4 regions of the Streptomyces sp. 351MFTsu5.1 genome follow, and region 1 is predicted to be linked to each of the others. Evidence: riboswitches for the same ligand, from Rfam matches in the RefSeq annotation. Region 1 holds a riboswitch; each other region holds the start of a gene.
The links. A riboswitch is a leader RNA that binds a small molecule or an ion and turns the genes downstream of it on or off. The one in region 1 is predicted to bind cyclic di-AMP.
Positions count from the first base shown of each region.

Region 1 (7,655 bases):
TCTTCTCGGTGATCGCCACCCTCCAGGTCTTCACCGAGCCGATGGCCCTCAAGCCGCTCACCAACGGCCTGCCCAGCTCGTGGAGCCCCCTGATGGCCATCTACGACAAGGCCTTCCTCCAGTCCGACATCTACGGCGCCTCCGCCACCGCGGTCGTCCTGGCCCTGGCCACGTTCGTCCTCTCCTTCACCCTGCTGCGCATCTCCGACCGCTACACCCGGGAGGACCGGGCATGACCCCGCTCACCCTCACCGCCGGCCCCAGGGGCGGCCGCCGCACCGCCTGGGTGCCCACGCTCGTGCTGCTCCTCGGCGCGCTGTACTGCCTGATCCCCATCGCCTGGGTGGTCGTCGCGGCGACCAAGGACCGGTCGGAGCTCTTCTCCACCTTCACCTTCGCCCCCGGCACCGGCTTCCTCCGGAACCTGAGCGACCTGACCGCCTACCGGGACGGCATCTTCTGGCGGTGGATGGCCAACTCGGCCTTCTACGCCGGTCTCGGCGCCCTGCTCTCGGCCGCGGTCTCCGCCGCCGGCGGCTATGCGCTGGGCCGGTTCGCCTTCCGGGGCCGCGAGGCCGTCTTCAAGATGATCCTGGCCGGCGTCCTGGTGCCGTCCGTCGTGCTCGCCGTACCGCAGTACCTGCTGCTGTCGAAGCTGGGCATGGCCGACTCGTACGGGGCGATGCTGCTGCCCTCGATCCTCTCGCCGTACGGCGTCTACCTGGTCCGCATCTACGCGGCCGCGTCGGTGCCCGCCGAGCTGATGGAGGCGGCCCGGATGGACGGCGCGAGCGAGTGGCGGATCTTCTCGCGGATCGCCGTACCGATGATGATGCCGGGCCTGATCACGGTGTTCCTCTTCCAGTTCGTCGGCATCTGGAACAACTTCCTGCTGCCGTACGTGATGCTCGCCGACGACGAGAAGTTCCCGATCACCCTCGGCCTCTACACGCTGCTCGCCCAGGGCGCCTCGCAGCCGGCCCTCTACACCCTGGTCATCACCGGCTGTCTGCTCGCGGTCCTGCCGCTGATCGGGCTCTTCCTGGTGATCCAGCGGTTCTGGTCCCTGGACCTGCTGAGCGGCTCGGTCAAGGCCTGAACGCCCCCTGCTGAAGTCTCTAGTTGACGAGGAACATGACCACGAGTGCGAACGGGCGCCGCAGGCCCCCCACCATCCACGACGTGGCCCGGGAGGCGGGCGTCTCGCGGGGCACCGTCTCCCGCTTCCTGAACGGCGGCCACTACGTCTCGCCCGCCGCCGGGCGGGCCGTGGAGTCCGCCATCAGGAAGACCGGGTACGTGGTCAACCGGCATGCCCGCAGCCTCAGTACGGGCCGCTCCGACTCGGTGGCGTTCCTGCTGACGGAACCGCAGGAGAAGTTCTTCGAGGACCCCAACTTCAACGTCCTGCTGCGGGGTTGCACCGAGCGGCTCGCCCAGCACGACATCCCGCTACTGCTCATGCTCGCCGAGAGCGACGACGACCGCCGGCGCCTGACCCGGTACATCACCTCGGGCCACGTCGACGGGGTGCTGCTGCTGTCCAACCACAGCGGTGACCCGGTCGCGGCCGAACTCCACGACGCCGGGATCCCGTTGGTGGTGTGCGGCAAGCCGATCGGGCGCGGGACCAAGGTGAGCTACGTGGCCGCCGCCGACCGGGAGGGCGCCCAGGAGATGGTCCGGCATCTCCTCGCGGGCGGCCGTCGGCGCGTCGGCATGGTCACCGGGCCGCTGGACATGCCGGGCGGCCCGGACCGGCTCGCCGGCTACCGGGACGTGCTGGCCGAGGCGGGCCTGCCCTACGACCCGGCGCTCGTGGTGGAGGGAGACTTCCGGCGCAGCGGCGGTGAGCGCGCGGCCCGGCGCCTGCTGTCCCGGGCCCCCGACATGGACGCCGTCTTCGTCGCCTCCGACCTCATGGCCCTCGGGGTGGTGAACGTCCTTCAGCAGTCCGGGCGTTCGGTCCCCGACGACATCGCGGTCGGCGGCTTCGACGACTCGCCCGCGGCCACCGCCGTCGCCCCCGCCCTCACCACCATGCGCCAGCCCTTCGACCGCATCAGCACCGAGATGGTCCGCATGCTCCTGGCCCAGATCGCCGGCGAGGACCCGGCGGGCGTCATCCTCCCGACCGAACTGGTGGTGCGGGACTCGGCGTAGCGGTTCGCGGGAAGCGCCGAGGGGCCGCCCGGGCGCGGGGGTACAGCGGTCTCCGCGGCGGCGAACGCGACGGCGCGCGTGGCGGTCCCGGCGGCCGCGCAGGTGGCCCATGCGGCCGGCCGGGCCGGCGGCCCCGCGGCCGGTGACGCGTCACGGGCCGCCGCAACCCGCAAGTGCGGCGGGCACGTCGGCGCGAGCGGCACAGGTCACTTCTCCGGCCCGCCGTCGAAGTCCTCGGCAAAGACCATCCCGTCGGCTCGTGGGGAGACCGCAAGGCCGCCGCCGTAGAGCAGGAGGCTCGCGGCCTCCACAAGGGTCCGCCGGTAGTGGTGAACGCCCCCGACCGGCCGTGGGTTTCGGGCCGCGCCCGGCAGGGTCCGTCGGCCGGGGCGGTGCCGTACCACCGCGTGACCGCCGCACCCCGGAACCGGAACTGCCGTCAACGGATGTGAAAGCAGCAGCCGTCCGGTTCGCGTCGAGTCGGAGGGGCCAACCATCCGTATTCTCTGATCATGGCCGCCTCCCCCGCATATTCACTCATCGCCACCGACCTGGACGGCACGCTGCTCCGCGCCGACGACACCCTCTCCGACCGGTCGCTGGCCGTGCTCGCGAGGGTCGCGGAGGGCGGGGCACAGCACCTCGTCGTGACGGGACGGCCGGCCCCCAGAGTGCGGCCCCTCCTCGACGACCTCGGCAGCACGGGGCTCGCGGTGTGCGGACAGGGCGCGCAGGTGTACGACGCCGGCGCGGACCGCCTGCTCTGGTCGGTCACCCTGGACCGGGAGCTGGCCGAGACCGCGCTCGGGAAGATCGAGGCCGAGGTGGGGCAGGTGTACGCGGCGGTGGACCAGGACGGTGTCGACGGGCTCACGCTCATCGAGCCGGGCTATCTGATGCCCCACCCGACCCTGCCCGCCGTGCGGGTCGGGCGGCGCGACGACCTGTGGTGCGAGCCGATCAGCAAGGTGCTGCTGCGCCACCCGTACCTGTCCGACGACGAGTTGGCGGTCACGGCCCGCTCGGTGGTCGGTTCGCTGGCCACCGTCACCATGTCGGGGCCCGGTACCGTCGAACTCCAGCCATGCGGCATCACCAAGGCGACCGGCCTCGCGCTGGCCGCCGAGCACCTGGGCCTGGGCCCCGAGGTGACGATCGCCTTCGGCGACATGCCCAACGACATCCCCATGTTCGACTGGGCGGCCCACGGCGTCGCGATGGCCAACGCCCACCCCGAACTCAAGGCCGTGGCCGACGAGGTGACCCTGTCGAACGAGGACGACGGCATCGCCGTCGTCCTCGAAAGACTCTTCAGCCAGGCGTAGTTCCCAGCAGGCGTGGTTCCCGGCAGGCGCCGTTCCTAGTACGCGCCGAACACGTTGTCGATGGACCCGTACCGCGCCGCCGCGTAGTTGCAGGCCGCGGTGATGTTCGCCACCGGGTCGTACGGGTCCCACGAGGTGTTGGCCACGTGGTACGCGTTGAACGTCGGGTCGATCACCTGGAGCAGGCCCTTGGACGGGGTGCCGGCGGCCGCGTTGGAGTCCCAGAGGTTGATGGCGTAGGGGTTGCCGGAGGACTCGCGGATGACGTTGCGGTAGATGCCGTCGTAGGAGCCGGGAATCCCGTGCTCCGCCATGACGGCGAGGGAGGCGCGGATCCAGCCGTCGAGGTTGTTGGCGTACCCGAGGGTGGTCGCGGTCTGCACGGTCGGGGTGGCCGCGGACGCGGTGGTCGCGCCGACGAGCGGGAGCGCGAGGACGGCGACCCCGGTTCCGGCGATCGCGAGCTTGCGGACGAGACGGTTGGTGCGCGAAGCGCGGTGCTGAGCGGCAGCGGGCATGGCGAAGTTCCTCTCCGTCGCCTGCGAGGTGAGCTGTCGGGTTCGGGCGGGGAGTTGCCCGGCCATGCCCGCAAAAGGCATGACTTCACCCCGAGCCGTACCGGTTTGTCCGAAGACGCCCGTTCCGGCGACTTACCTGGGTCCCCCGCTCCTGCCGTGGTTTCTCGGTGGGTGTACGGGCGGTGGCAGGATTCGGCGTCCGCCCGACAGGCCGGGAACGTATGCGAGAGCACATGTCCGGAACAAGTGGCGAATTCACATGCGGTGCCTATTGACCTTGGTCGGGGGTATTTGGGGCACTTGATCCTTTGCGGTCGCAAGCCTCAACTCGCTCGCACGGAAAGGCGGATTGGAGGATTCCGGATATCTGCCGGTCCGTCAGTCGGAGTGAGTCAAGTCACGCCCGAGCGCAAGACGCGCAAAACGGGCAAGAGGCCCAACTCGGAGTCAACCGGCTGTTCGTGGGATCCGCTTCTCCCACGTCCGGTGGAACACCACCTCGCCGCCTTCGGCGCAGATCACCTCGTTCGAGGTGTGGAAGTCGCTGCCGTCGCAGCTGATCTCCGAGCGGGTGCGCACGGTGGTGTCCCAGGCGAGCTCGGGGCGGTGCAGCCGGATCGACCAGTCCGAGCGGGCGCGCGCCGACAGGGGGTCCTGCTCGTCGATCGTGTACGACTCCCGCACGTCCTCGGTGCACTCCAGCCCGTCGGGGTACACGCGCGTGCCGCCGTACCGGGGGTCGATCTCCAGACGCCACTCGCCCTTGGCCACGTCCCGCACCACCAGGCGCGCGGGGCGGGGCTCGTCCAGGGTCACGGGGCTCCACCCGTCAGCGGCCACGCCACGGGCCACCCCGAGCGACACGGACTGCTCCGGCTCCTCGAACGCGATGTCCGAGGGCGCGTGGCCCAAGGAGGCATCACGCGCGCGTACCGGCAGCTCGAGGAAGCTGCCCGCCGGGTCCAGCGAGAAACCGGCCTGCGACTCGGGCTGCGGCCAGATCCACGGCCAGTACGCCGAGGACACGGCGAGCCGGATCCGATGGCCGGGCCGGAAGGCGTGCCCGGCGCCGTTCAGCTCGAAGGCGACCTCCTGCGTGGCCCCCGGCTCCCAGGGCACCGCCCGGTCCGGGCCGAGGCGCGCGGAGAGGTTGAGCGCTCCCCGGGTCACCAGGGTCGACGAGCCGTCCGGGGCGACATCGCACAGCCGCGCGACGACCTGCCCGCGCGACACCTCCGAGGTCACCCTGAGCCGCACCCGCGGCCGCCCGAGCACCCACGTCTCCGCGCCCACCGCGAAGTCGAAGCAGGCCGAGCGGGCGTCCTCCTCCCGCTGGTCCGGCGGCAGATCGGCGTCCTGGCCGAGCGGGACGAACCGGCCGGCGTCCACCCCCGTGTGCTGCGGCGAACGGACCAGCGCGGCGGGGCCCTGGAGGCCGTACGACACCGTCGTGACGTGAGGGGAGGGCCAGACGGGCTCGCCGGCCCAGCGGCCGGGCAGGGTGCCGTAGGCCGCCGTCGGCGGGTGGGAGTCGCTGATGTGGGCGCGCAGCAGGGGCTCGCGCATGACGCCGGTGTCGATGCCCTTGAGGTGCTGGTCCCACCAGCGCAGGGTCTCCCGGAGGAGGCCGGTCACCGGGCCCGGCAGACCGTGGTCCGGGTGCGGGTGGGTCCAGGGGCCGATGATCCCGCGGACCCGGTCGGCGGGCAGGTGCTCGACCAGCCGGAGGACGGTGTCGCGGTACGGGTCGTGCCATGCGCCCACCGCCAGGACGGCCGCGTCGATCGCGCCGTAGTCCTCGCGGACGCTGTTCCGGCGCCAGTACGCGTCGCGGGTCTGGTGGGCGAGCCAGGTGTGCAGGGGCGGCTCCACGGTCTCCAGGCGCCTGAGCCACATGTCCCGCCAGGCCTCGCCGACGTGGAGCGGGTCCGGCGGCCGGCACGCGAGCGCGAGCGTGGCCGCCGCGCACGCGTGCGTGTCCACCGCGAGGACGGAACCGCCCAGGTGGTGCACGTCGTTGTCGTAGCGGTCGTCGGTGCCGCAGACCGTGACGACCGCCTTGAGCGGCCCGGGTGCGAGGGCCGCGATCCGCAGGGAGCCGAAGCCGCCCCCGGCGCTGCCGATCATGCCGACCCGGCCGTCGCACCAGGGCTGCGCCGCCAGCCAGTCGATCACCCCGACCCCGTCGGCGGGCTCGGCCGTCCCGTACGGCTCGCCCGGCACGCCCTCGCTGGCGCCGTGCCCGCGCGCGTCCACCCGCACGGCGGCATAGCCGTGGCTCGCGTACCAGGGGTGGCGCCGGCCGTCGCGGGCCGCCGTCGAGTCGGTGAGGCCGCCCGGCAGGTATTCCAGGATCGCGGGTACCGGTTCAGGGGTGAGCGGCCGCCACACGCGCGCGTACAGCAGCGTCCCGTCCGGCATCGGGACACGGACGTCCTCGTGGACCGTCTCGTGTGTCAACGCACCGGGCGCACGGTGCGGCGCAGCTGGGACACAGTCGGTTACTTCCCTACAAGTCGATGGATATCCGTTCTTTTCAGGTGATCAAAAACATACCGGTCGTGATCCGATACCGCCTGGCATGGACGGGGCGGGCGCTATCGGTGATCCAAAGGTGACCGGATACGCTGACTTGAGTGATGGCAGCGCCTTATCGACATTCCGTTTGACCGCCAGAAGACACCAGCAGACAGGAGACCCCTCGTGACCGTCGTCGGGCCGTTCGGGCTGAGCGTGCGGGACCAGGCTCTGGAAGCCGATGTCCAGGCCGGAATGACGGCTGTCGAGGAGGGACTGCTCGAAGCCACCAAGAGCGAGGTCCCCTTCATCACGGAGGCCGCCCAGCACCTGGTGCGCGCGGGCGGAAAGCGGTTCCGGCCGCTCCTCGTGATGCTCGCCGCCCAGTTCGGCGACCCGTACGCACCCGGCGTGGTGCCGTCCGCGGTGGTGGTGGAGCTGACCCACCTCGCCACGCTGTACCACGACGACGTGATGGACGAGGCCGCGGTGCGCCGCGGCGTCGACAGCGCCAACACCCGCTGGGGCAACTCGGTGGCCGTGCTGACCGGCGACTTCCTGTTCGCCCGGGCCTCGCACATCCTGGCCGACCTCGGCCCCGAGGCGGTCCGGGTGCAGGCCGAGGCGTTCGAACGCCTGGTCACCGGCCAGATCCTGGAGACCGCGGGTCCCATGGACGGCCGTGACCCGGTCGAGCACTACCTCGACGTGCTCGGCGGCAAGACCGGCTCGCTGGTCGCGGTCTCGTGCCGCTTCGGCGCGATGATGTCCGGCGCCGACGAGAGGGTCGTCGACGTCCTGACCCAGTACGGCGAGCGCCTCGGCGTCGCCTTCCAGCTCGCCGACGACGTCCTGGACATCGCCTCCGACTCCCACGAGTCCGGCAAGACACCGGGCACCGACCTGCGCGAGGGCATCCCCACCATGCCGGTGCTGCGGCTGCGCGAGCGGGCCGCCCGCCTCGGGCTCGCCGAGGACATCGCCCTGTGCGACCTCCTGGACTCCGACCTCACCGACGACGCCCGGCACGCCGAGGCGCTGGCCGCGCTGCGTGCCCACCCCGCCCTCGAACAGGCCCGCCGGGACACCGTGCAGTACGCCCAGGACGCGCGCTCGGCCCTGGCCCCGCTGC
Region 1 is NZ_KB911779.1:352,994-360,648, reverse strand. Features, by position in the region: gene H295_RS0113720 (carbohydrate ABC transporter permease) at 1-236, shown strand, start outside; gene H295_RS0113715 (carbohydrate ABC transporter permease) at 233-1,099, shown strand; gene H295_RS0113710 (LacI family DNA-binding transcriptional regulator) at 1,135-2,163, shown strand; gene H295_RS0113700 (HAD family hydrolase) at 2,676-3,488, shown strand; gene H295_RS0113695 (transglycosylase SLT domain-containing protein) at 3,524-4,006, opposite strand; cyclic di-AMP (ydaO/yuaA leader) riboswitch at 4,012-4,214, opposite strand; gene H295_RS0113690 (CocE/NonD family hydrolase) at 4,454-6,427, opposite strand; gene H295_RS0113685 (polyprenyl synthetase family protein) at 6,710-7,655, shown strand, end outside.

Region 2 (7,655 bases), on a different contig from region 1:
GGCCGGCGGGTCGTCGTTGCCCAGCGAGCCGAAGTTCCCGTGGCCGTCGACCAGCGGGACGCTCATCGAGAAGGGCTGTGCCATGCGCACGAGGGCGTCGTAGATCGACGTGTCTCCGTGCGGGTGCAGCTTGCCCATGACCTCGCCGACCACGCGCGCGCACTTCACGTAGCCGCGGTCGGGGCGCAGGCCCATCTCGTTCATCTGGTAGACGATGCGCCGGTGCACCGGCTTGAGGCCGTCGCGGGCGTCGGGGAGCGCGCGGGAGTAGATGACCGAGTACGCGTACTCGAGGTACGAGCCCTTCATCTCGTCCACGACGTCGATGTCGAGGATCCGCTCCTCGTACGAGTCGTCGGGCGGCGGGGTCTTCGTGCTGCGGCGGGCCATCGCTGCCGGCTCCTCTTTTCTGGTCGCTCGCCTACGGGTCGCTCACATCGGCCCTTTGGCTCACTCTTGCTGAAGCGTGAACAGGATCTGACGCGGACCATTGTGGACCGCGGCACTGACAGTCCGGGCCAGGACCCGGCTGAACCGCTCGGCGGACGGCTGGCACGCCGCCCGGCCGACGACCCCCCAGGCCGCTCCACCCGGCGACTGCCACGCCGCCCCACCGGGCGACCGTCACGCCGCCTCGCCGACGACCGCCGAGCCACCCGGCCCGGCGCTCGCGCAGCGCCCCGCTCACGGTTGCCCGCAGGCTACGCGATCCGCTGTGGGCGTACGCGCCCCGGGAACTTCACCCAGGGTCCGCACGCTTGCATACAGTGGCAGGACCGGCAGGAAAACAGCTCCACGAACCGCGGTTCTCAACGACCGCGACCGCGATCGAAGGGACGTACATGCCCATGGGTCACACGGCCACAGACCAGGCAGGCACCGGGGGCCTGACAGCGACCGAGCACCGCCTGGCCAACGGCCTTCGCGTGGTGCTCTCCGAGGACCACCTGACCCCGGTCGCGGCGGTGTGCCTCTGGTACGACGTCGGTTCGCGCCACGAGGTCAAGGGCCGTACCGGCCTGGCTCACCTCTTCGAGCACCTGATGTTCCAGGGCTCCAAGCAGGTGCACGGCAACGGGCACTTCGAGCTCGTCCAGGGCGCGGGCGGCTCGCTCAACGGCACCACCAGCTTCGAGCGCACCAACTACTTCGAGACCATGCCCACCCACCAGCTGGAGCTCGCCCTCTGGCTGGAGGCCGACCGCATGGGCTCCCTGCTGGCCGCCCTCGACGACGAGTCGATGGAGAACCAGCGCGACGTCGTCAAGAACGAGCGCAGGCAGCGCTACGACAACGTCCCCTACGGCACCGCGTTCGAGAAGCTCACCGCGCTCGCCTACCCCGAGGGCCACCCCTACCACCACACCCCGATCGGTTCGATGGCCGACCTGGACGCGGCCACCCTGGAGGACGCCCGCGCGTTCTTCCGCACCTACTACGCGCCCAACAACGCCGTCCTGTCGGTCGTCGGCGACATCGACCCGGAGCAGACGCTCGCCTGGATCGAGAAGTACTTCGGTTCCATCCCCTCGCACGACGGCAAGCCCGCACCCCGCGACGGCTCGCTTCCCGAGACCATCGGCGAGCAGTTGCGCGAGGTCGTCGAGGAGGAGGTCCCCGCGCGCGCGTTGATGGCCGCCTACCGGCTGCCCCACGACGGCACCCGCGAGGCGGACGCGGCCGACCTCGCCCTGACCGTCCTCGGCGGCGGCGAGTCGTCCCGCCTCTACAACCGGCTCGTACGACGCGACCGTACGGCCGTCGCGGCCGGCTTCGGCCTGCTGCGCCTCGCCGGAGCGCCCTCCCTCGGCTGGCTGGACGTGAAGACCTCCGGGGACGTCGAGGTGCCGGTCATCGAGGCCGCCATCGACGAGGAGCTCGCCCGGTTCGCCGCGGAGGGGCCCACCGCCGAGGAGATGGAGCGAGCCCAGGCCCAGTTGGAGCGCGAGTGGCTGGACCGGCTCGGCACCGTCGCGGGCCGCGCCGACGAACTGTGCCGCTATGCCGTCCTGTTCGGCGACCCGCAGCTCGCCCTCACCGCCGTGCAGCGCGTCCTGGACGTGACCGCCGAGGAGGTCCAGGCCGTCGCCAAGGCCAAGCTGCGTCCCGACAACCGCGCGGTGCTGGTCTACGAGCCCACCGCACCCGCCGAGATCGCCGACAGCGCCGAGGACGCCTCCGAGGACCCGCAGGCCGCGGCGACCGTAGAAGCCACCGACGAGAACGAGGAGGCGGCCAAGTGACCGAGCTCGCCGCGATGGAATTCCACCCGCAGCCGCAGGCGGGCGAGCCCAAGGTCTGGGCCTTCCCCGCCCCCGAGCGCGGAACGCTCGACAACGGCCTCACCCTGCTGCGCTGCCACCGCCCCGGCCAGCAGGTCGTCGCCGTCGAGGTGCTCCTGGACGCGCCCCTGGACGCCGAACCGGCCGGCCTGGACGGCGTCGCCACGATCATGGCGCGCGCGTTCTCCGAGGGCACCGACAAGCACTCCGCCGAGGACTTCGCCGCCGAGCTGGAGCGCTGCGGCGCCACCCTCGACGCGCACGCCGACCACCCCGGCGTCCGCCTCAGCCTCGAGGTGCCCGCCTCCCGCCTCGCCAAGGCGCTCGGTCTGCTGGCCGACGCCCTCAGGGCGCCCGCGTTCGCGGACAGCGAGGTCGAACGGCTCGTCACCAACCGCCTGGACGAGATCCCGCACGAGCTGGCCAACCCGTCCCGCCGCGCCGCCAAGGAGCTCTCCCGGGAGCTGTTCCCGGCGGACTCGCGCATGTCCCGTCCGCGCCAGGGCACCGCGGAGACCGTCGAGAACATCGACTCCGCCGCCGTACGCGCCTTCTACGAGAAGCACGTACGCCCCGCCACCGCGACCGCCGTGGTCGTCGGCGACCTCACCGGCATCGACCTGGACGCGCTGCTCGCCGACACCCTCGGCTCCTGGACCGGCTCGGCGGCCCAGCCGCGCCCGGTGCCGCCGGTGACCGCCGACGACACCGGCAGGGTCGTCATCGTGGACCGCCCCGGAGCCGTCCAGACGCAGCTCCTGATCGGCCGTACCGGCGCCGACCGGCACGCACGCGTGTGGCCGGCGCAGGTGCTCGGCACGTACTGCCTCGGTGGCACCCTCACCTCCCGCCTGGACCGGGTCCTGCGCGAGGAGAAGGGCTACACCTACGGCGTGCGCGCGTTCGGGCAGGTCCTCAGGTCAGCCCCGGACGGCTCGGGGGCCGCGATGCTCGCCATCAGCGGCTCCGTGGACACCCCGAACACCGGTCCCGCCCTGGACGACCTGTGGAAGGTGCTGCGCACGCTCGCCGAGGGCGGTCTCACCGACGCCGAGCGCGATGTCGCCGTGCAGAACCTCGTGGGGGTGGCGCCGCTCAAGTACGAGACGGCGGCGGCCGTCGCGAGCACGCTGGCCGACCAGGTCGAGCAGCACCTGCCCGACGACTACCAGGCGACGCTGTACCAGCAGCTCGCCGCCACCGGCACCGTGGAGGCCACCGCGGCCGTCGTGAACGCCTTCCCGGTGGACCGGTTGGTGACGGTCCTGGTCGGCGACGCGGCCGCCATCAAGGCGCCCGTGGAGGCCCTCGGCATCGGCGAGGTCAAGGTCGTGACGGCCGAGTAGGGCAAGTGCCGTCGAGGGGCCCTGGTGACGGATGCGTCACCAGGGCCCCTTCGACACCCAGGTCACTTAGATGTCCGAATTGGGTGGGAGGTTGCCTGTCTGCCCTGTGGGATGCGCTACAAACACCGTGATCCGTTTGGGTCTTGAAACCCGCCCCGCTTAGCGTCATCCGGGCTGTTCGTCAGGCACTGCGCCGCGCCCGCGGCACCGGACAGCCATCGCCGAGTCCCCGTACGGCGCGAGCCAGGGGAGCCGGGGACCCACACCAAGTCCCTGGGGTGAATCGGACGTCCGTGCAGCGCGCGGAGGCCCGTAGGAGACCTTCCTGCTCCGAACCCGTCAGCTAACCCGGTAGGCGAGAAGGAAGGAAAGGATCAGCCATCACATGGCGTTCACCTGCGCCACCGGGAAGCACCGCCGTCCCAGCCGTATGAAGCGCACCACCGCCCGCGCCGCGGGCGTCGCCGCCCTCGCCACCACCGGCGTCATCGGCGCTGTCGCCGCCCCGGCGCTCGCCGCCGACAACTCCGCCACCGCCGTGGAGCAGAGCGGTCTCATGCCCGTCGTCAGCACCGGCCAGTCGCTCGCCGCGCAGATCGACGCGCAGGCCGTGGCCCAGGAGCAGGCCGCCGCGCAGAAGAAGGCGGCCGCCGAGGCCAGGCGCAAGGCCGAGGCCAGGGCCAAGGAGATACGCGAGGCCAAGGAGCGCGCCGCCCGCGAGGCCGAGCGCAAGCGTCTCAACGCCTTCGTCGCCCCGATCTCCGGCTCCTACATCTCCACCGGCTACAAGAGCGGCGGCTCGATCTGGTCGTCCGGCAGCCACACCGGAGTCGACTTCCACGCTGCCAGCGGCACCTCCGTGCACGCGGTCGGCCGCGGCACCGTCGTGGAGGCCGGCTGGGGCGGGTCGTACGGCAACAACATCGTGATCAGGATGGCCGACGGCACGTACACCCAGTACGGCCACCTGTCGTCCATCGGCGTCTCGGTCGGCCAGTCGGTCACCCCGGGGCAGCAGATCGGCCTGTCCGGCGCGACCGGCAACGTCACCGGGCCGCACCTGCACTTCGAGGCGCGCACCAGCCCCGACTACGGCTCGGACATCGACCCCGTCGCCTACCTGCGCTCGCACGGCGTCAACGTCTGACACCGCTTCCGCGCGAGACCTCCGCGCGATCTCCGCGAAACCCCGGCTCCCCGAGCCGGGGTTTCGTCGTTTCCGGAGCCCCCTTGTCCAAAAAATATCCCCGGATTCCGGTCCGCCGTCGGAAATTCCCGCTGATTGCAATAGAGTCACTGAACACACGTCAATCGGCGACGTTTCGCGGGGATTAAGACGGAGGTCGGACATGCGTATTCCGGCGCACTCGGTATGCACGGCGATCCGGGACGACATCGTCGCCGGTGTCCACGAGCGCGGCAGCCGGCTCACCGAGGAACTGCTCGCCCGCCGCTACGGCGTCTCCCGTGTCCCGGTCCGGGAGGCCCTGCGCACCCTGGAGGCCGAGGGCTTCGTGGTGACGCGGCGGCACGCGGGCGCGTGCGTCGCCGAACCGACCGAGCAGGAGGGCGCGGACCTCCTGGAGATGCGCCTGCTCCTCGAACCGCTCGGCGCCGCCCGGGCCGCCCAGCGGCGCACCGAGGCCCATCTGAAGGTGCTGCGCGGCCTGGTCCGGCTGGGTCAGGAGCGTGCCAGGCGGGGCAACAGCGAGGATCTGCGCTCCCTGGGGGGCTGGTTCCACGAGACGCTCGCCCAGGCCTCCGGCAGCCCGGCGATGACCTCGGTGCTGACCCAGCTGCGGCACAAGATCGCCTGGATGTACGTCGTGGACGCACCGGCCGACCCGGTGGAGTCGTGGGCGGAGCACGGCGCGATCGTGGACGCGGTGGCGCGCGGGGACGGCGAGCGCGCGCGGGCGATCACGGCACTGCACACCGAGCGCTCGGGTGCGGCGCACCGGCTGCGGCTCACTTCGGGGGCGGACCGCGCGGACCGTGTGAGGACCTCGCAACATCCTGTAAACGTGACGGGCCTGCGGCATTAACACAGGCGCCGTATACAAAGAGGGGGAAATTCGTGGGGCAGTATTTCTGCTGCCCGTGAAAGGGAAATGCGAAGGGCCCGCCCGATAATCCGGACGAGCCCTTCGACTTGTTTTACCGCGCTGTGCCCCGGAGAACTCAGACGGTCTCGGGAAGCTCCTCGAGTCCCTCGGCGACCAGCTTGGCGAGCCGGTCGAGGGCCGCGTCCGCGCCCTCGGCGTCGGAGGCGAGGACGACCTCCTCGCCGCCCTGGGCGCCGAGGCCGAGGACGGCCAGCATGGAGGCCGCGTTGACGGGGTTGCCGTCGGCCTTGGCGATCGTCACCGGGATGCCTGCGGCCGTGGCGGCCCGGACGAAGATGGAAGCGGGTCGGGCGTGGAGGCCCTCGGCCCAGCCGACGTTGACGCGGCGCTCAGCCATGTGATGCTGCCCTTCGGTGTTCAGGGTTGTCTAGACCAGTTTCCCACACGTGAAGCGTCTCCGGAGGGGACCCGATGTCCCTCCCGGGGTGAGCCGCCGGACCGCGGCCTCGGTCCGGCGTCCGTCCTTGTACCCGCTCGCGCGTTGTCCACAGACTGCCTCGCGCCGTTGTCGTACGCGAGCCGTACTCTGGGGCCCATGCAGAGCGCGTCGGACCGGCACGAGTACCCCGCCCACTGGGAGGCCGACGTAGTGCTGCGCGACGGCGGCACCGCGCGCATCAGGCCCATCACCGTCGACGACGCCGATCGCCTGGTCAGCTTCTACGAGCAGGTCTCGGACGAGTCGAAGTACTACCGCTTCTTCGCGCCCTACCCACGCCTGTCCGCCAAGGACGTCCACCGCTTCACGCACCACGACTTCGTGGACCGGGTGGGACTCGCCGTCACCATCGGCGGCGAGTTCATCGCCACCGTACGCTACGACCGCATCGGCGAGGACGGCATGCCCGCCTCCGCCCCGGCCGACGAGGCCGAGGTCGCCTTCCTCGTCCAGGACGCCCACCAGGGGCGCGGTGTCGCCTCCGCGCTCCTCGAACACATCGGGGCGGTCGCGCGCGAGCGCGGCATCCGGCGCTTCGCCGCCGAGGTGCTGCCCGCCAACGTCAAGATGATCAAGGTGTTCACCGACGCCGGGTACACCCAGAAGCGCAGCTTCGAGGACGGCGTCGTACGCCTGGAGTTCGACCTGGAGCCCACCGACCGCTCCCTCGCCGTGCAGTACGCGCGCGAGCAGCGCGCCGAGGCGCGGTCCGTGCAGCGGCTGCTCGCCCCCGGCTCCGTCGCCGTCATCGGCGTCGGCCGCACCCCCGGCGGCGTGGGCCGCAGCGTCCTCGCCAACATCCGTGACTACGGCTTCGAGGGCCGCCTGTACGCCGTGAACAAGGCGTTCCCCGAGGAGCAGAAGGACCTCGACGGGATCCCCGCCCACCGCTCGGTGAGCGACATCGACGGCCCCGTCGACCTCGCGGTCGTCGCCGTACCGGCCGACCACGTCCCCGACGTGGTCGCCGAGTGCGGGGCGCACGGCGTGCAGGGACTCGTCGTGCTGTCCGCGGGCTACGCCGAGAGCGGCCCCGAAGGACGCGAGCGCCAGCGCGAACTGGTCCGGCACGCACGCGCGTACGGCATGCGGATCATCGGCCCGAACGCCTTCGGCATCATCAACACCCACCCGGACGTCCGGCTCAACGCGTCCCTGGCCCCCGAGACCCCCCGCCCCGGCCGGATCGGCCTGTTCGCCCAGTCGGGCGCCATCGGCATCGCCCTGCTCTCCCGGCTGCACCGCCGCGGCGGCGGGGTCACCGGCGTCACCGGCGTCTCCACCTTCGTCTCCTCCGGCAACCGCGCGGACGTCTCCGGCAACGACGTCCTCCAGTACTGGTACGACGACCCAGACACCGACGTCGTCCTCATGTACCTGGAGTCCATCGGCAACCCGCGCAAGTTCACCCGCCTCGCCCGGCGTACGGCGGCGGCGAAGCCCCTGGTCGTCGTGCAGGGCG
Region 2 is NZ_KB911790.1:124,443-132,097, forward strand. Features, by position in the region: gene H295_RS0130750 (DNA gyrase/topoisomerase IV subunit A) at 1-390, opposite strand, end outside; gene H295_RS0130755 (M16 family metallopeptidase) at 843-2,243, shown strand; gene H295_RS0130760 (M16 family metallopeptidase) at 2,240-3,628, shown strand; cyclic di-AMP (ydaO/yuaA leader) riboswitch at 3,838-4,000, shown strand; gene H295_RS0130765 (M23 family metallopeptidase) at 4,014-4,775, shown strand; gene H295_RS0130770 (GntR family transcriptional regulator) at 4,978-5,673, shown strand; gene H295_RS0130775 (HPr family phosphocarrier protein) at 5,810-6,091, opposite strand; gene H295_RS0130780 (bifunctional GNAT family N-acetyltransferase/acetate--CoA ligase family protein) at 6,290-7,655, shown strand, end outside.
Region 2: linked by a shared signal. The riboswitch ahead of H295_RS0130765 (M23 family metallopeptidase) and the one ahead of H295_RS0113695 (transglycosylase SLT domain-containing protein) in region 1 are both predicted to bind cyclic di-AMP.

Region 3 (7,655 bases), on a different contig from region 1:
GGCGGCTGAGCTGGGCTTAACGGCGATCAGCGTCACGACTCGGTACAGCGCGGTACATGGCGCGATGGGCACTCATCAGACTTTTAATCCATTGGTTGTGGGTTCGAGTCCCACAGGGCCTACGGGTTGCAGACGGGGGCAACACCTCCGAGCTGCCGTGCAGCGCCTGAGTCGGCTTCGGTCGGGTCGGGCGCTGTGTGCTTTTCGCGGGGGACCGGCCGCCGCTCCCCGCCGTCAGAGCAGGTGCCGGTTCGGGGTCTTCGCGTGGTCCTCGTGCTCGCTCAGGACCACCACGTCGACCCCCTGCCCGGTGAGCAGGCCGGTTCCGTCCGCCCCCGTCACGAACGTGTCCGGCTCCCGCCACGCCGTCACCACCCGCCGTACCCCCGCGTCCAGGATCAGCCGGGCGCAGGGGGCCGGGCGGGAGGCGCGGTGGGTGCAGGGCTCCAGGCTCGTGTAGACCGTGGCGGACGGCAGCCGGGGGTCGTCCGGGGCGATCTTCGCGAGGGCCGCCTCCTCCGCGTGCACGACCGGGTCGCCGGACTCCCGGGAGTGGCCGCGGGCCAGCTCCGTGCCGTCGGCGGCCACCACCACCGCTCCCACGCTGAACGCCGTGCGGGACGGCGGGCACTGGGCGGCGAGTTCGCAGGCCAGCGCCAGCCAGTAGTGGTCCGCGGCGGCCGGGGTCGAGGCCGTGCCGGGTGCCGTGGGTTCGTAGCGCATCAGGACCACGTCCTCGATACGGCGGGTCTCCACCAGCCGCAGCCGGCCGCCCTGGTAGCCGCCCGGGCCGAACAGCCGCGGGGCATCCGGGTCGCCGACGAACAGCGGGGCCAGCACGAGCTGCACCTCGTCCGCCAGGCCCTGCTGGAGGAGCTGGGTGTGGATGCGGCCGCCGCCCTCGACCATGAGCCGTTCGACGCCGTGCACCGCGTGCAGATGCTCCAGCAGGCGGCGCCAGTCCAGCGCCGGGCCGAGGGCGACCACGTCGGCCGCCAGGCCCAGCTCGCGGGCCCGGTCCGCGCCCTTGTCCGTCGTGTAGACGACCTTCTCGCCGCCCGTGTGCCAGAAGTTCGCCGCGGGGTCCAGCTCGCCCGAGCCGCTGACCGTCACCTTCAGGGGGTACGGCGGCTTCCCGGCGGCGACCCGGGCGGCCCGGCGGGCCTCGGAGTTGACCAGCAGTCGGGGGTTGTCGGCGCGGATCGTGCCGGCGCCGATGAGGATCGCGTCCACGGAGGCGCGGACCTCGTCGACGCGGTCGAAGTCGGCCGGGCTGGAGAGAAGGAGCCGGTCGGGGCCGGTGTCGTCCAGGTAGCCGTCGAGGGAGACCGCGGCGGAGAGGAGGACGTGGGGGTGGGGCATCGGCGCGGTCCCTCTCGGAAAAGGATGGCGGGGCTTGGTTCAAGTTTGAAGCAAACCTACACTGGTGGCATGACGACCCGCTGGCTCAGCCCCGACGAGCAGCGAGCCTGGCGTGCCTACATCGCCGCCTCGCTCCTCCTGGAGGACACCATCGACCGGCAGCTCCAGCAGGAGGCCGGCATGCCCCACCTGTACTACTCCATCCTCGCCAACCTCTCCGAGACCCCGGAGCGGCGGCTGCGGATGACCGATCTCGCCGAGGGGCTGAAGATCACCCGGCCCCGGCTGACGTACGCCGTCGCCCGGCTGGAGAAGGACGGGCTCGTGCGGCGCGAGAGCTGTCAGTGGGACAAGCGCGGCAGCATCGCGGTGCTGACCGACGAGGGTATGGCCGTGCTGGAGCGGGCCGCGCCGGGCCATGTGGAGACGGTCCGCGCCGCGCTCATCGACCGGCTCACCCCGGAGCAGGTGCGGCAGCTGGAGGAGATCTTCACCAGCGTGACCGAGGGGCTCCTGGGGGAGGAGGGCGCCTCCGGGGAGATGCCGTGGCGGCGCCGGTCGTCGCCGTCGTGTTCATGAGGGCCGGGTGAGGGCCGACCGAGGGCCGAGTGAGCGCCGAGAGCGCCGCTGTCCGTGCGTGATGCGTGTCATAAACCCGTTGCTTCAAATTTAAAGCATGGGGTAGGGTCTCGATCAGTAGATCTGCTTCAAATCTGAAGCAGGTATGCCTATGGACCGGAGTACCGCATGACCGACCTGCCCGCCGCCACCCAGCGCTCCCGCGTCCGCGTCCCGCTGCGCTTCGGTGACGGCTACCGCGTGGACGCCGAACTCGTCACCTTCCACGGCCTGGCCGACGGCCAGGAACACCTCGCCGTCGTCCTCGGGAACCCCGCCCCCGGTGCCGTCCCCCTGGTGCGCCTGCACTCCGAGTGCCTGACCGGAGACGTCTTCGGCTCCGCCCGCTGCGACTGCGGGCCCCAGCTGCGCGAGGCCGTCGAGCGGATAGCCGAGCGTGGCGGTGTGCTGCTCTACCTCCGCCAGGAGGGCCGCGGTATCGGTCTCTACAACAAGCTCGACGCGTACGCTCTCCAGGATCAGGGTCTCGACACCTACGCCGCCAACACCGCGCTGGGCCTGCCCGAGGACGCCCGGGACTACACGGCGGCCGCGCAGATGCTGACCGCCCTCGGGATCGGCGAGGTCGACCTGCTCTCCAACAACCCCGACAAGGCGGGCCAGTTGAGGGAACTGGGGATCGGCGTCCACGACCGTGTCCCCACAGGGGTGTTCACCACCGCCCACAACGTCCGCTACCTGCGCGCGAAGGTCCTCCAGACCCAGCACACGCTGCCGCTGGGGGAGTTGACGGAGCTCGGGGTCGGCTGAACGTCACCGGCCCGCTGCACCGTCCGCCCGTCACGCGTGCACGCGTACGCCCAGGCCGTCCCGCCGGATCTCCAGCACCTGGCGGTACGGCAGCACCCGCCAGGCCCCGTCCGGCTGGGGGACCCCGCTCGATGCGACGACCACCCGGTCGCCGTCCGCCCGGTACCGCAGCCGGAAGAAGTCGGGCCCGCGTCGGCGGCTCACCTCGGAGTCCGGGTCCTCGTCGGCGTACGCGTACAGCGCCTCGTCCGTCAGCAGCAGGCAGTTCAGGCTCGCGAAGGACGCGCGGGCCCGTATGTCCTCGGCGGCCCGGGCGAGCGCGTCGACCGGGTCCCTGTCCCGCAGCAGTGTCAGCACCCGCAGGAAGAACCGCTCGGAGTCGGTGCTCCCGCCCGCCGACGCGAGCAGGCCGGGGTCGATGAGCCCGTCGAGGGCGTCGTACGGCGAGAAGAAGCCGTTGTGCGCGAAGGCGAGGCCGCCCGCGGTGAACGGATGCGTGTTGCCCGGCACGACGGGCAGCCCGGGGCTCGCCATCCGCAGATGGAGCACGGCGGCATCGGCGCGCGTCCCGGCGAGAGCGTGCTCCCACAGCCAGTCCCCGGCGGCCGAGGCGATCCCCTTGACCACCCGTGGCCTGCCCCCGCCCGCCCCGGGCCAGGCGGCGATCCCCCACCCGTCACCGTGCTCCCGGCCCAACTCCGTGAAGGGCACGGTCAGTTCACCGAGGGAGGTGGCAAGCGGAAGGGGTGCGCGGGTGACCACGCCCAGGAGACGGCACATGGGCGTGACAGTACTAAGAGGAGCTGTCCTCGCTGTGGTCGCGGACCCAGTTCCGGTGCGCGTTGGAGCCCTCGCGCCCGGGCGAGAGCTTCAGCACCGCTCCGCCGTCGATCTGCTCCAGGCTCGTGATCACGTACGGCGAACCCGTGTGCACCGCAAGCCGGATGGCGCCGTTGGCGAACTCCGTCACCCGCAGGGTCCGGCCCCCGGAGAGCGGGACGTCCCGCTTGTCGATCTCCACCGGTCGCTCCTCGGCTGCCGTCATGGCCCCTCCTGGTTCATCTGAGAACCGTCACGCTACGCCGACCGAGGGGGCGGCCGGCCCACAGGGACGGACCGTTGGGCTGAGGTCCGGTGCAAGGAGCCGGAGAACTTTCCCCGCTCCCCGCTCTCCGGCCGCTGTCGCCGAGTTCATCCGTCTCCCCAGGCTCGGCGACACCCGGCGTTTGCCGTGGTCAGGCCGTAGGGGAGCGGGTCGCGGTGATCACGACGGACGTGTAGGGCATGGTGGCGTGGCCGCCGAGCTTGTCGATCGCGGTCCCGGCGCGGTCCAGGACCTCCGCCATGGTGTCTGCGGGGAGTTGGGTGAGGCCGCCGAAGGTGGGGAGCTGGTCGAGCCACTCCTCTCGGGAGTAGGTGCGCTCCCAGGCGAAGCGCCACTGTTCCGGCTCGCTGAAGCTGCCGGTCCGCCGGATCCCGTCGGCGATTCTCGCGAACAGCGGCTGGTAGGCGTCCACGGCCGAGCCTTTGAGGAGACCGGGGTTGAACGGGGAATCGGGGGCGACCCGTTGGAGTGCTTCGGCCAGGGCGTCGATCACCTCGGCCGGGAGCTGGGGGACGTGGTGGAAGGGGGCGAGTCGGCCGCCGGGCCGGAGGACCTGGGCCGCCTTGGCCGCGCCGGCGACGGGGTCCACCCAGTGCCAGGCGGTGCCGGCGATGACCGCGTCGAACTGCCGCCCGGCCGGCTGCCAGTCCTCGAACCTGGCGACCTCGACCTCGATGCGGCTGCGTCGCGCGAGGGCGGCCATCCGCTCGTCGGGTTCGACACCGAGCACGGTGCAGCCGGCCGCCTGGAACTGCCGGGCCTCGATGCCGGTTCCGGCTCCGACGTCGAGGACGTGCCGGCCGGGGCTTGCCGCGACGATCCTGTCCACGAGGGCCTGGGGATACGGCGGTCGGGAGCGGTCGTAGCGTTCGGCGTCCACGCCGAACGACTCGGCCGTCTGCCGGTGGCGGTGGGGCTCGGGGCCGGGCGTGTCCGGCTGTCCCTGCGATAAAGTGGGCATGCGCCCACATTAATGGGCGGTTGCCCACTTGTTAAGGCGCGGCGGCGCGGAAAGGGAGACGATGCCGTCAGGGGTGCACATCCACAACGTGCGCGGCCAGTTGTTCGAAGCCGCCGAGCGCGTCCTGCTGCGGGACGGGCCCGACGCGTTGACCAGCCGGGCCGTCACGGAGGAGGCGAACTGCGCCAAGGGCGTGCTGCACCGGCACTTCGCCGACTTCGACGCTTTCCTGGCGGAACTGGTCCTCGATCGCGTCCGCGGCATCGAGGACCGGACCACGACTCTGCGCGCGGCCGCCGGGACCGGGAGCGTGGTGGACAACCTCACCGACGCACTGCAGGACCTGTTCGGTCCGGTCACGGTGGCGATCGTCGCGCTCATCACCTTCCGCGACGGCCTCCGCGCCCGGCTGCGCGAGGCCGGTCTGACCGGCATCCCGCTGGCCGTGCAGGGCGCCGCGATGATCGCCGCATACCTCACCGCCGAGCGGGAGTCGGGGCGCCTGGCCGGTGACGCGGACATCGACACGCTCGCCCCCACCCTCGTCGGGGCCGGGCACCTGCTGTTCGCCGACCGGACGAGCGCCCCGCCGCAGACCACCGCCGTCCGCAAGATGGTGACCACGGTCATCGCCGGCGCCCTGCGACCACCCCGGCCGTGACCCGAGCGCCCGGGCCGCACCTCGCCAGTAATGCGTGCGGGAGTCGGTCCCCGGATGGCGTATGCTGGTTTCACCGACGCGGGGTGGAGCAGCTCGGTAGCTCGCTGGGCTCATAACCCAGAGGTCGCAGGTTCAAATCCTGTCCCCGCTACTCACGGCTCAGGGCCGGAGTCCAGTCACTGGACTCCGGCCCTGAGTGTTTCCCGGAGCGCGCTCATCACCTGGCGTGAGCGATCCGGTCAACTCGCCCGTTTTTCACCGGTCATGGGCCGTAAGTCCTGCGGGATTTCGTTAATGATCAAGCGGAACAGCTTGGAATCGGGCCCCCGGGTCTATTAACGTTCGATAACGCAGCGCGGTCGTCCCAGCCGTCACAAGAGACGGCTCCGTGCTCACGCGCCGAATTCCGCAAGGGAACCGGGGAACCACCACCTTGGGGTGAATCGCTCGTCTGCCGCCGTGGCCACACGGCGGGTATACGCGCGTAGGAGACCTTCCTGCTCCGAACCCGTCAGCTAACCCGGTAGGCGAGAAGGAAGGAAAGGAGCGCGCCCACGTGGCGTCCAACCCGCCTGCCCCCGAGGCCCCGTCCGTACCGCGCAGCACTCTCGTGTACGGCGGCTACCGCGCCGACGACGAGGCCCCCCTCGGCGAGTGGAACCCGACCGCGGACTCCCTCGCCCCGGTGCGAGGCCGGCACCGCGTGGCCAAGCAGCGCGGCGGCGGATTCGCCCGCAGCTCCACCGTCCTCGGCGTCGGTGTCATAGCCGCGGTCAGCGCCGGCGGCATGGCCAGCGCCAACACCGGCAAGCCGCCGGTCTCCATCTCGATGCCGGACCTGCCGAACGTCGGCTCGCTCATCTCGGACGACTCCGACTCCGGCGCCGACGACACGAGCGCCTTCAGCAGCGTCGGCACCGCCACCGTCGACACCGCCAAGGGCACCTCGGACGCCGGTGAGGCGCTGCGCTCGCGCATCCTCGCCCAGGCCGAGACGCAGCAGGACCAGCTCGACACCAAGGCCGCCCAGGCCGTCGCCGACGCCGCCCAGAAGGAGGCCGACGCGGCCGCCGCCAAGGCGGAGAAGGAAGCCCAGCAGCAGGCCGCCGCCGCGAAGAAGAAGGCGGAGGAGGCGGCCGCGAAGAAGGCCGAGGCCGCGCGTCTGGCCGAGCTCGCCAAGCAGTACACGCTGCCGACCTCGTCGTACACGATCACGGGCACCTTCGGTCAGGCCGGTTCGCTGTGGTCCTCCGGCTACCACACGGGCCTCGACTTCGCCGCCCCCACGGGCACGCTCATCAAGGCGATCCACAGCGGCACCGTCACGGAGGCCGGCTGGGCCGGTTCCTACGGCTACCGCACGATCCTCACCCTCGACGACGGCACCGAGCTGTGGTTCTGCCACCAGTCCTCGATCAGCGTCAGCGTGGGCCAGAAGGTCGGCACCGGTGACGTCATCGGCCGCGTGGGCGCCACCGGCAACGTGACCGGCGCGCACCTGCACCTGGAGGTCCACCCGGGCGGTGCGGCGACCGGGATCGACCCGATGGCGTGGCTGCAGGGCAAGGGGCTCAACCCCTGAGGCTCCCTGAGGATCTCTGAGGTCCGGAGGGGCTGATTCCGCTTGTTTACGAGGACTTTGCGGCCGTAGCGGAAGATCCCCGTCGGGCAGGGGCGTTGACGTATCACATGACTTCTCTGCGCAAGCTCGGCTCCTCCGACCTCGAGGTCTTCCCGCTCGCCCTCGGCGGCAACGTCTTCGGCTGGACCGCCGACGAGGCCACGTCCTTCGCCGTCCTCGACGCGTACACCGCCGCGGGCGGCAACTTCGTCGACACGGCCGACTCGTACTCCTCGTGGGTCGACGGCAACTCCGGCGGCGAGTCCGAGACGATCATCGGCAGGTGGCTGGCCGCCCGCGGCAACCGCGACGACGTCGTCATCGCCACGAAGGTCAGCCAGCACCCCGACTTCCCCGGGCTGACCGCCGCCAACATCAAGGCCGCCGCCGACGCCTCCCTGAAGCGCCTCGGCACCGACCACATCGACCTCTACTACACCCACTTCGACAAGACCGAGGTGCCGGTCGAGGAGATCATCGGCGCGCTGGACGAGCTGGTGAAGGCGGGCAAGGTGCGCGCGATCGGCGCGTCCAACATCTCCGCCGCGCGGCTCTC
Region 3 is NZ_KB911804.1:47,518-55,172, forward strand. Features, by position in the region: gene H295_RS0141000 (dihydrofolate reductase family protein) at 235-1,362, opposite strand; gene H295_RS0141005 (MarR family winged helix-turn-helix transcriptional regulator) at 1,432-1,941, shown strand; gene H295_RS0141010 (GTP cyclohydrolase II) at 2,110-2,751, shown strand; gene H295_RS0141015 (class II glutamine amidotransferase) at 2,782-3,531, opposite strand; gene H295_RS44445 (hypothetical protein) at 3,545-3,796, opposite strand; gene H295_RS0141025 (class I SAM-dependent methyltransferase) at 3,987-4,817, opposite strand; gene H295_RS0141030 (TetR/AcrR family transcriptional regulator) at 4,879-5,478, shown strand; tRNA gene H295_RS0141035 (tRNA-Met) at 5,556-5,629, shown strand; cyclic di-AMP (ydaO/yuaA leader) riboswitch at 5,866-6,023, shown strand; gene H295_RS0141040 (M23 family metallopeptidase) at 6,035-7,060, shown strand; gene H295_RS0141045 (aldo/keto reductase) at 7,168-7,655, shown strand, end outside.
Region 3: linked by a shared signal. The riboswitch ahead of H295_RS0141040 (M23 family metallopeptidase) and the one ahead of H295_RS0113695 (transglycosylase SLT domain-containing protein) in region 1 are both predicted to bind cyclic di-AMP.

Region 4 (7,655 bases), 230 kb from region 1:
AGTGCTGCGCCGCTGCGCCCCGTTGATGGCCGACCCCGAGCAGCCCGTCCGTTTCCTCGCCCTGTCCGTCTCGGACGCGGCCGAGGACGTGATCGGGGTGATCCGGGGCGGGGCGCGCGGCTATGTGACGAAGACGATCACGGGCACGGACCTCGTCGACTCCGTCTTCCGCGTCCAGGAGGGTGACGCGGTGTTCTCCCCGCGGCTCGCGGGCTTCGTCCTGGACGCCTTCGCCTCCACCGACGCACCGCCGGTCGACGAGGACCTCGACCGGCTGACCCAGCGCGAGCGCGAGGTGCTGCGGCTCATCGCGCGGGGCTACGCCTACAAGGAGATCGCCAAGCAGCTGTTCATCTCGGTGAAGACGGTCGAGTCCCATGTCTCGGCGGTGCTGCGGAAGTTGCAGCTGTCCAACCGTCATGAGCTGACGCGATGGGCGACCGCACGGCGACTGGTCTGACCCGCGCACGTCCGGGGCGCACTCGTCGGGGGCACTCGTCCGGGCCTCGCCCGTCCGGGCCCGCTCACACCACCCGGGTGGCTCCCGCGAAGGGCATCTCGTCGATCGGCGCTTCCCGTACCGGTGCCGACGGGTTCGGGGCGTGGATCATCATGCCGTTGCCGATGTAGAGGCCGACATGGGTGATGCCGGAGTAGAAGAACACCAGGTCGCCGGGGAGGAGTTCGGAGCGGGAGACGCGTTGGCCGGCGTCGATCTGGGCGTAGGTCGTGCGGGGCAGGGAGATGCCGGCGGAGCGGTACGCGGCCTGGACGAGGCCCGAGCAGTCGAAGGCGTCCGGGCCGGTGGCGCCCCAGACATAGGGGCTGCCGAGCTTGGAGTAGGCGTAGGAGACGGCCGCCGCGGCACGGGAGTTGGGGGCCTGCGCGGTGGCCGCGGCGGGTGTCGTCAGGCCCTGGCGCGCGCCCGACGCGTCACGTGAGGCGCGAGCCCCGGCCTCACCCACTCCCGCGCGTTCCCCGGCCGGCAGCTGAGCGAGCAGGCGGCGGGCCGCGTCCAGCTTCCCGGTGATCGTCTTCTTGTGGCGCCTCAGCTCCGCCTGACGGGACTTCAGCGCTTCCAGCTCGATGTGTGCGGCACCGCGCAGTTGCTCGATCTCGCGCAGCTGCCGGCGGACGTTCGCCACCGAGGTCGCCTGTCTGCTGCCGGCCCGTTCGACGAACTCGGCGCCGTCCAGGTAGTGGCCGGGGTCGTCGGAGAGGGCGAGCTGCATCGCGGGGTCGAGTCCGCCGCCCCGGTACTGCGCGGCGGCGATCGCGCCCAGCCCGTCCCGGGCCTCGTTGAGCTGCGCGGTCCTGCGGGCCGCCTGGTCGCGCAGGGAGTCGAGCCGGGTCTCGGCGGCCTCCGCCTTCTCCTTCGCGCCGTTGTACTTCTCGGTGGCGGTCTCCGCCTCCTGGTAGAGCTGGTCCACCTTCGCCTTGACCTGCGCGGGCGTGAGCTGCGGCTCGGCGTGTCCGGTCCCGTCGAAGCCCGCCGCGGTCGCCGCTCCGGCGAGGGCGATCGTCGCCGCCGTACGGACCGTATGGCCGCCGGCCGAGCGTTGACGGGGCTTGCGGTGCGCTGCCACGTGGACTGCACGTCCTTTCGTCCGACCGCCGCCCCGGGACCCAGGGACGTACGGACGCCAGGAGGGAGCGGCCGTACGACCGCCTGGGGCGGTGTGCGCGTCCGGCGACGGCCCGCACAGGGGGAGCGGACCGCCGCCGGACCTTCTCGGCGGTGGTGGCCGACTGCCGCCCCTGGCCCGGGCGGCGGTGGGGAGCCGGTCACCTGGTGGAGGACGCTAAACCTGGGTGTGTCCGGGAGGTAACGCGTTGTGCGGAAGTGCCGTCAGGTAATCGACTGGTGACCGAAGGTGATCGTGATCCCGGGGTGCCGCCGTCGACTTCGCGTGGCGCGCTGACCGAAGTCGGGATTTCCTGCCGCTCGGGAGGTTTGGAGTGCTAGGAGCCGCATATATGCAAGATCTCCCGACGGGGGCGGTGTGTGCGCTCCTGAGGGACCGCAATAGGCTCCGGCCCCATGGACGTACTCATCCATCTCTTCGTCGGCCTGCACATCATCGGCATCGCCTCGCTGCTCGGCGGTTTCCTCACCCAGATGAAGGCGATGGGCCAGGGCGCCGCCCGGTTCGTCCCCGCGATGCTGCACGGCGCCGCGACCATGCTGGTCACCGGGGTGATCCTGGTCGGCCTCAACCAGGCCGACGACCAGCACGTCAACAACATCAAGATCGGCGTGAAGCTGGCCCTGCTGATCGTGATCCTCGGACTCGTCTATGTGAAGCGCGACGACGAGAAGGTCGACAAGAGGCTGTTCGGCCTGGTCGGCGCGCTGACCACGGCCAACGTCTTCATCGCGGTCCTGTGGACCTGAGAGCGGCACGCGCCTCGGCGACCGCTCCCACGGCGACGGCCAGCCAGGCCGCCACCGCGATCCACAGCAGCACCTCACCCGGCACCTTCAGCCAGGAGACGTCCACGGCGGCAGCGACCGACAGGGTCGCCGCAGCGGACATGCCCATGGGGAAGACGGTGGCCCAGCGCCGCACGTCGTAGCGCGGCCGCGGCCGCAGGCACTCGGCCACCAGCAGGACGGCGTACCAGACCAGGTCCAGCACCAGCAGCGTGACGGTCACCGCGTGCAGTACGCCCAGGTCGTCGTCGTTCCACAGGTACAGGCGCGCGCTGTCCGCGGCGATCAGCTGCGCGCCGGCCAGCGCCGAGACGGCGAGCGCGCCGCCCGCGATCCAGTGGTCACCGTGGCCCTCGAGCACCTGGCGCGGGTCGAAGCGGAAGAGCGCGACGCCGTAGAGGACCAGACCGAGCCAGAACAGCACGAGCGCGGTGTGCGCGAGCCAGGCCGCCGACTCGGCCGCCGCGAGGGTGGCGCCGAGGACCGCGAGGCCTTCCGTCGCCACGCAGCCCAGGAACACCCCGCCGGGCATCCGCCGCCTCCAGTGGCTCACGACGAACACGATCAGCACCGGCCACAGCAGTGCGGCCAGCGCGAGCAGCGCCTCGGCCAGGGGCTGCCGGCCGAGCGCGGAGAAGCCGGTGCCGAGGACGGTGGTCGCCGCCACCGCCGTCAGGGCGCCCGGCGTCCCGGCCTCGGCGGCCCATCGCGCGCGCTCCCGCAGCAGTCGTACGGCGAATTCGGCGGCCAGTCCCAGCCAGGCCGCGCAGCCGATCACCAGGGCGATCCGGGACAGCGTCGCGTAGCCGGTCAGATGCAGCCCGACCGACAGGATGCCGGTCGCCAGCACGGCGGCCCCGGCGGCGGGCGGGCGCTGCGTCCACCAGACGCGCAGGGGGGAGTACGGGGAGGTACCGGCCATGGACCGATGCTAGGAAGCTCCGCGCAGCCCGCGAGCGGGGCGCGCACGCGCGCGTGGGGGAAATCGCCCGGGCGGGGCGGGCACACGCGCGTGGGGGACATCGCGCGGGCGCAGGCGCCCCGCCCGCGCCACGGGACCTCAGGCCGGTCGCACCACGCTGTGGATCGCCGACTCGCCGTCGTAGTAGATCGACTCCTCGCGGACGTACGCGCCCGGCTTGGGGGCGTGGATCATCATGCCGTTGCCGATGTAGAGGCCGACATGGGTGATGTCGTCGTAGAAGAAGACCAGGTCACCCGGCTGGGCGTCGGCCAGGGAGACCGTGGTGCCGGCGTTGACCTGGTCGTAGGTGACGCGGGGGAGGGTGACGCCGGCGGCCTTCCAGGCGGCCTGGGTGAGGCCTGAGCAGTCGTAGGAGCCGGGGCCGGTGGCGCCCCACACATAGGGCTTGCCGATCTGTGCGCGGGCGAAGGCGAGCGCCTTGGCGGCCCTGGTGGCGTACGAGGAGTCGGTCGCGGTCGAGGTGCCGGTGCCCGGCGTGCTCTCCTGCCGGCCCGCCTCCTGCGCGGCCTTCTCCGCGGCCGCCTGCTGCCGGGCCAGCTCCGCCGCCTTGCGGGCCGCGGCCTCCTGCTTCGCCTTCTCGATCGCCGCGAGGCGGGCCTTCTCCTGAGCCGTCAGCTCCGAGAGCAGCTCGCGCGCGTCGGCGAGCTTCTTCTGGACGGTCGCCTTCGCGGTCTTCAGGTCGCTCTGCGTCTCGGTGAGCGACTGGAGGCTCTGGGAGGCCTCCTGACGCTTCTTCATCGTCGCCGACTGCTCGGAGACGTAGTCGTCGACCGCGCCCTTCTGGCGGCTCGTGAGGCGGCCCATCAGCTGCGTCTGGTCGAAGTAGTCCTGCGGGGTGTCGGCGAGCAGGAAGGTCGCTGTGCCGGGCGCGGCGGCCCCGGTGCGGTACTGCTCGGCGGCGAAGGAACCGAGCTCCTCCCGGGCCTGGTTGAGCTTCTCGGTGCGCCGCGCGACGTCGTCGAGGAGCGTGTCGACCTGCTTGCGCTGCTTGGTCGTCCGCTCCTTGGCCGCGTTGTAGGTGTCGGTCGCCGACTCCGCCTGGCGGTAGAGGTCGTCGACCTTCTTCTCGACCTCTTCGAGACTGGGTTTGTCATCGGCCGGCGCGGCGTTCGCCGACTGGGACAGCAGGGCCACGGAGGTGAGCGCGGCCGTCGCGAGGGCCGGGGTCCGTATGCCTGCTACGCGCGTACCAGCGGGACGCGACTTGCGGTGCGACGCCAAGGGAGGCGACTCCTTCCGTGCTCCGCCTACCGGGTTAGCTGTCGGGTTCGGGCGGGAAGGGTTGCCCTACGGCGCTCCCGTGGGCGGGAGTCGGCCGATTCACCCCGGGGTTCGGTGGGTCCCCGGCTCCGGGCGCGCGGCGGCGCTGCCGGACTCGGCGGAGGCCGCGCGGCCCGGCGACGTTCGCCGGAGGGGGTCGTACGGCCTACCGGGAACGGTAGCCAACTGCTGTGGCCCCTGTGAAGGTTGATGTTCGATATGCCCGATACATTTTCGTGACCTTCGGTCAGGGGTGCGTGGCTGACGGTCGGCGCCGAGTGGTCTGTCGCGGCTCGAGTGCTTTTCCTGAGTGTGACCGCGAGGCGGAGGAAGGGCGGTTCCGGCGGGGCGCGGCGCCTGCCAGCCGGCCGCGGACCGTGACGACACGGCTCCGGAGGGTCGTGGGCCGGCGCCGGACGGGCGGGGTGCGACAGCTGTCGCGGCCTGCGCCCGGGCGCTGAGCGGGCCTGCGCCCGGGCGCTGGGCGTGCCGATTCCGGCGATGTTCTCAGGGCGGCGGCGGGCTGTCAGTGGGGCCCCCTAGACTCGGAGAGCGATGAGCAGCCTCTTTGACGACAGCTTCCTGGCGGACCTCCAGGCCCCTCGCGGGCACGCGGAGGAACCCCCGCCGCCGCCCGAGGACGACCACGTGCCGGAACCCGTTCCGGACGATCTGTTCGGCGGGAAGTTCGACGTGCCCCCGGACCGGGACGCCTACTACCGCGATGGCGCCCCCCGCCCGGTGCTGGACGCGGCCGCGCTCCTGGACGGGCTGAACGAGAACCAGCGCGCCGCCGTCGTGCACTCCGGCACCCCGCTGCTCATCGTGGCCGGCGCCGGCTCCGGCAAGACCCGGGTGCTCACCCACCGCATCGCCCACCTCCTCGGCGAGCGCCGTGTCCACCCCGGCCAGATCCTCGCGATCACCTTCACCAACAAGGCCGCGGGCGAGATGAAGGAGCGCGTCGAGCAGCTCGTCGGCCCGCGGGCCAACGCGATGTGGGTGATGACCTTCCACAGCGCGTGCGTGCGGATCCTGCGCAGGGAGTCGAAGAAGCTCGGGTTCACCTCCTCCTTCTCGATCTACGACGCCGCCGACTCGAAGCGTCTGATGGCCCTGGTCTGCCGCGACCTCGACCTCGACCCCAAGAAGTTCCCGCCGAAGTCCTTCAGCGCCAAGATCAGCAACCTGAAGAACGAGCTGATCGACGAGGAGGACTTCGCCGCCCAGGCCGCCGACGGCTTCGAGAAGACCCTCGCCCAGGCCTACGCCATGTACCAGTCGCGGCTGCGCGAGGCCAACGCCCTCGACTTCGACGACCTGATCATGACGACGGTCAACCTGCTGCGCGCCTTCCCGGACGTCGCCGAGCACTACCGCCGCCGCTTCCGGCACGTCCTCGTCGACGAGTACCAGGACACCAACCACGCCCAGTACGCGCTGGTCAGGGAGCTGGTCGGCACCTCCGAGCACCCCGTCGACGTACCGCCGAGCGAACACGACCTGCCGCCCGCCGAGCTCTGTGTCGTCGGTGACGCCGACCAGTCGATCTACGCCTTCCGCGGCGCGACCATCCGCAACATCCTCCAGTTCGAGGAGGACTACCCGGACGCGGTGACGATCCTCCTGGAGCAGAACTACCGCTCCACCCAGACGATCCTCACCGCCGCCAATGCCGTCATCGAGCGCAACGAGTCCCGCCGCCCCAAGAACCTGTGGACCAACGCGGGCGCGGGTGCGCGCATCACCGGCTATGTCGCCGACACCGAGCACGACGAGGCGCAGTTCGTCGCCGACGAGATAGACCGTCTCACCGACGCGGGCGACGCGAAGGCCGGCGATGTCGCGGTCTTCTACCGCACCAACGCGCAGTCCCGTGTCTTCGAAGAGGTCTTCATCCGCGTCGGCCTGCCCTACAAGGTCGTCGGCGGCGTCCGCTTCTACGAGCGCAAGGAGGTCCGGGACGTCCTGGCCTACCTGCGCGTCCTCGCCAACCCGGAGGACTCGGTGCCGCTGCGCCGGATCCTCAACGTGCCCAAGCGGGGCATCGGCGACCGCGCGGAGGCGATGATCGACGCGCTTTCCCAGCGCGAGAAGATCAGCTTCCCGCAGGCGCTCAAGCGCGTCGACGAGGCGTACGGCATGGCGGCGCGCTCCACCAACGCCGTGAAGCGGTTCAACGTGCTGATGGAGGAGCTCCGGACCGTCGTCGAGTCCGGCGCGGGCCCGGCGACCGTCCTGGAAGCCGTTCTCGAACGCACCGGTTACCTCGCCGAGTTGCAGGCCTCCACCGACCCGCAGGACGAGACACGGATCGAGAACCTCCAGGAACTCGCCGCCGTGGCGCTGGAGTTCGAGCAGGAGTCCGGCGAGGGCGAGGAGACCGGGTCGCTCTCCGACTTCCTGGAGCGGGTCGCCCTCGTCGCCGACTCCGACCAGATCCCCGACGAGGACGAGGACGGCTCCGGCGTCATCACCCTGATGACCCTGCACACCGCCAAGGGCCTGGAGTTCCCGGTCGTCTTCCTCACCGGCATGGAGGACGGCGTGTTCCCGCACATGCGCGCCCTCGGCCAGACCAAGGAGCTGGAGGAGGAGCGGCGGCTTGCGTACGTCGGCATCACGCGCGCGCGTGAGCGGCTGTACCTCACCCGGTCCTCCCTTCGCAGCGCGTGGGGGCAGCCGTCGTACAACCCGCCGTCCCGCTTCCTGGAGGAGATCCCGGCGCAGCACGTCGACTGGAAGCGCACGGGGGCGACCGCCGCCCCCGCGGGGCCGGTCTCGGGCGTCGCCGCCTCGCTGTCCTCGTCCCGGTCGCGATCCTCGGCGTCGGGTGCGTCCGGCTTCGCGACCCGCAGGACCTCGGAGAAGCCGGTGGTCGCGCTCGCCGTCGGCGACCGGGTCACCCACGACCAGTTCGGACTCGGCACCGTGGTCGGGGTCAAGGGCACCGGCGCCAACGCCGAGGCGACGATC
Region 4 is NZ_KB911779.1:119,061-126,715, reverse strand. Features, by position in the region: gene H295_RS0112615 (LuxR C-terminal-related transcriptional regulator) at 1-460, shown strand, start outside; gene H295_RS0112610 (NlpC/P60 family protein) at 525-1,586, opposite strand; gene H295_RS0112605 (hypothetical protein) at 2,042-2,395, shown strand; gene H295_RS0112600 (tellurite resistance/C4-dicarboxylate transporter family protein) at 2,373-3,356, opposite strand; gene H295_RS0112595 (C40 family peptidase) at 3,495-4,640, opposite strand; cyclic di-AMP (ydaO/yuaA leader) riboswitch at 4,649-4,795, opposite strand; gene pcrA (DNA helicase PcrA) at 5,235-7,655, shown strand, end outside.
Region 4: linked by a shared signal. The riboswitch ahead of H295_RS0112595 (C40 family peptidase) and the one ahead of H295_RS0113695 (transglycosylase SLT domain-containing protein) in region 1 are both predicted to bind cyclic di-AMP.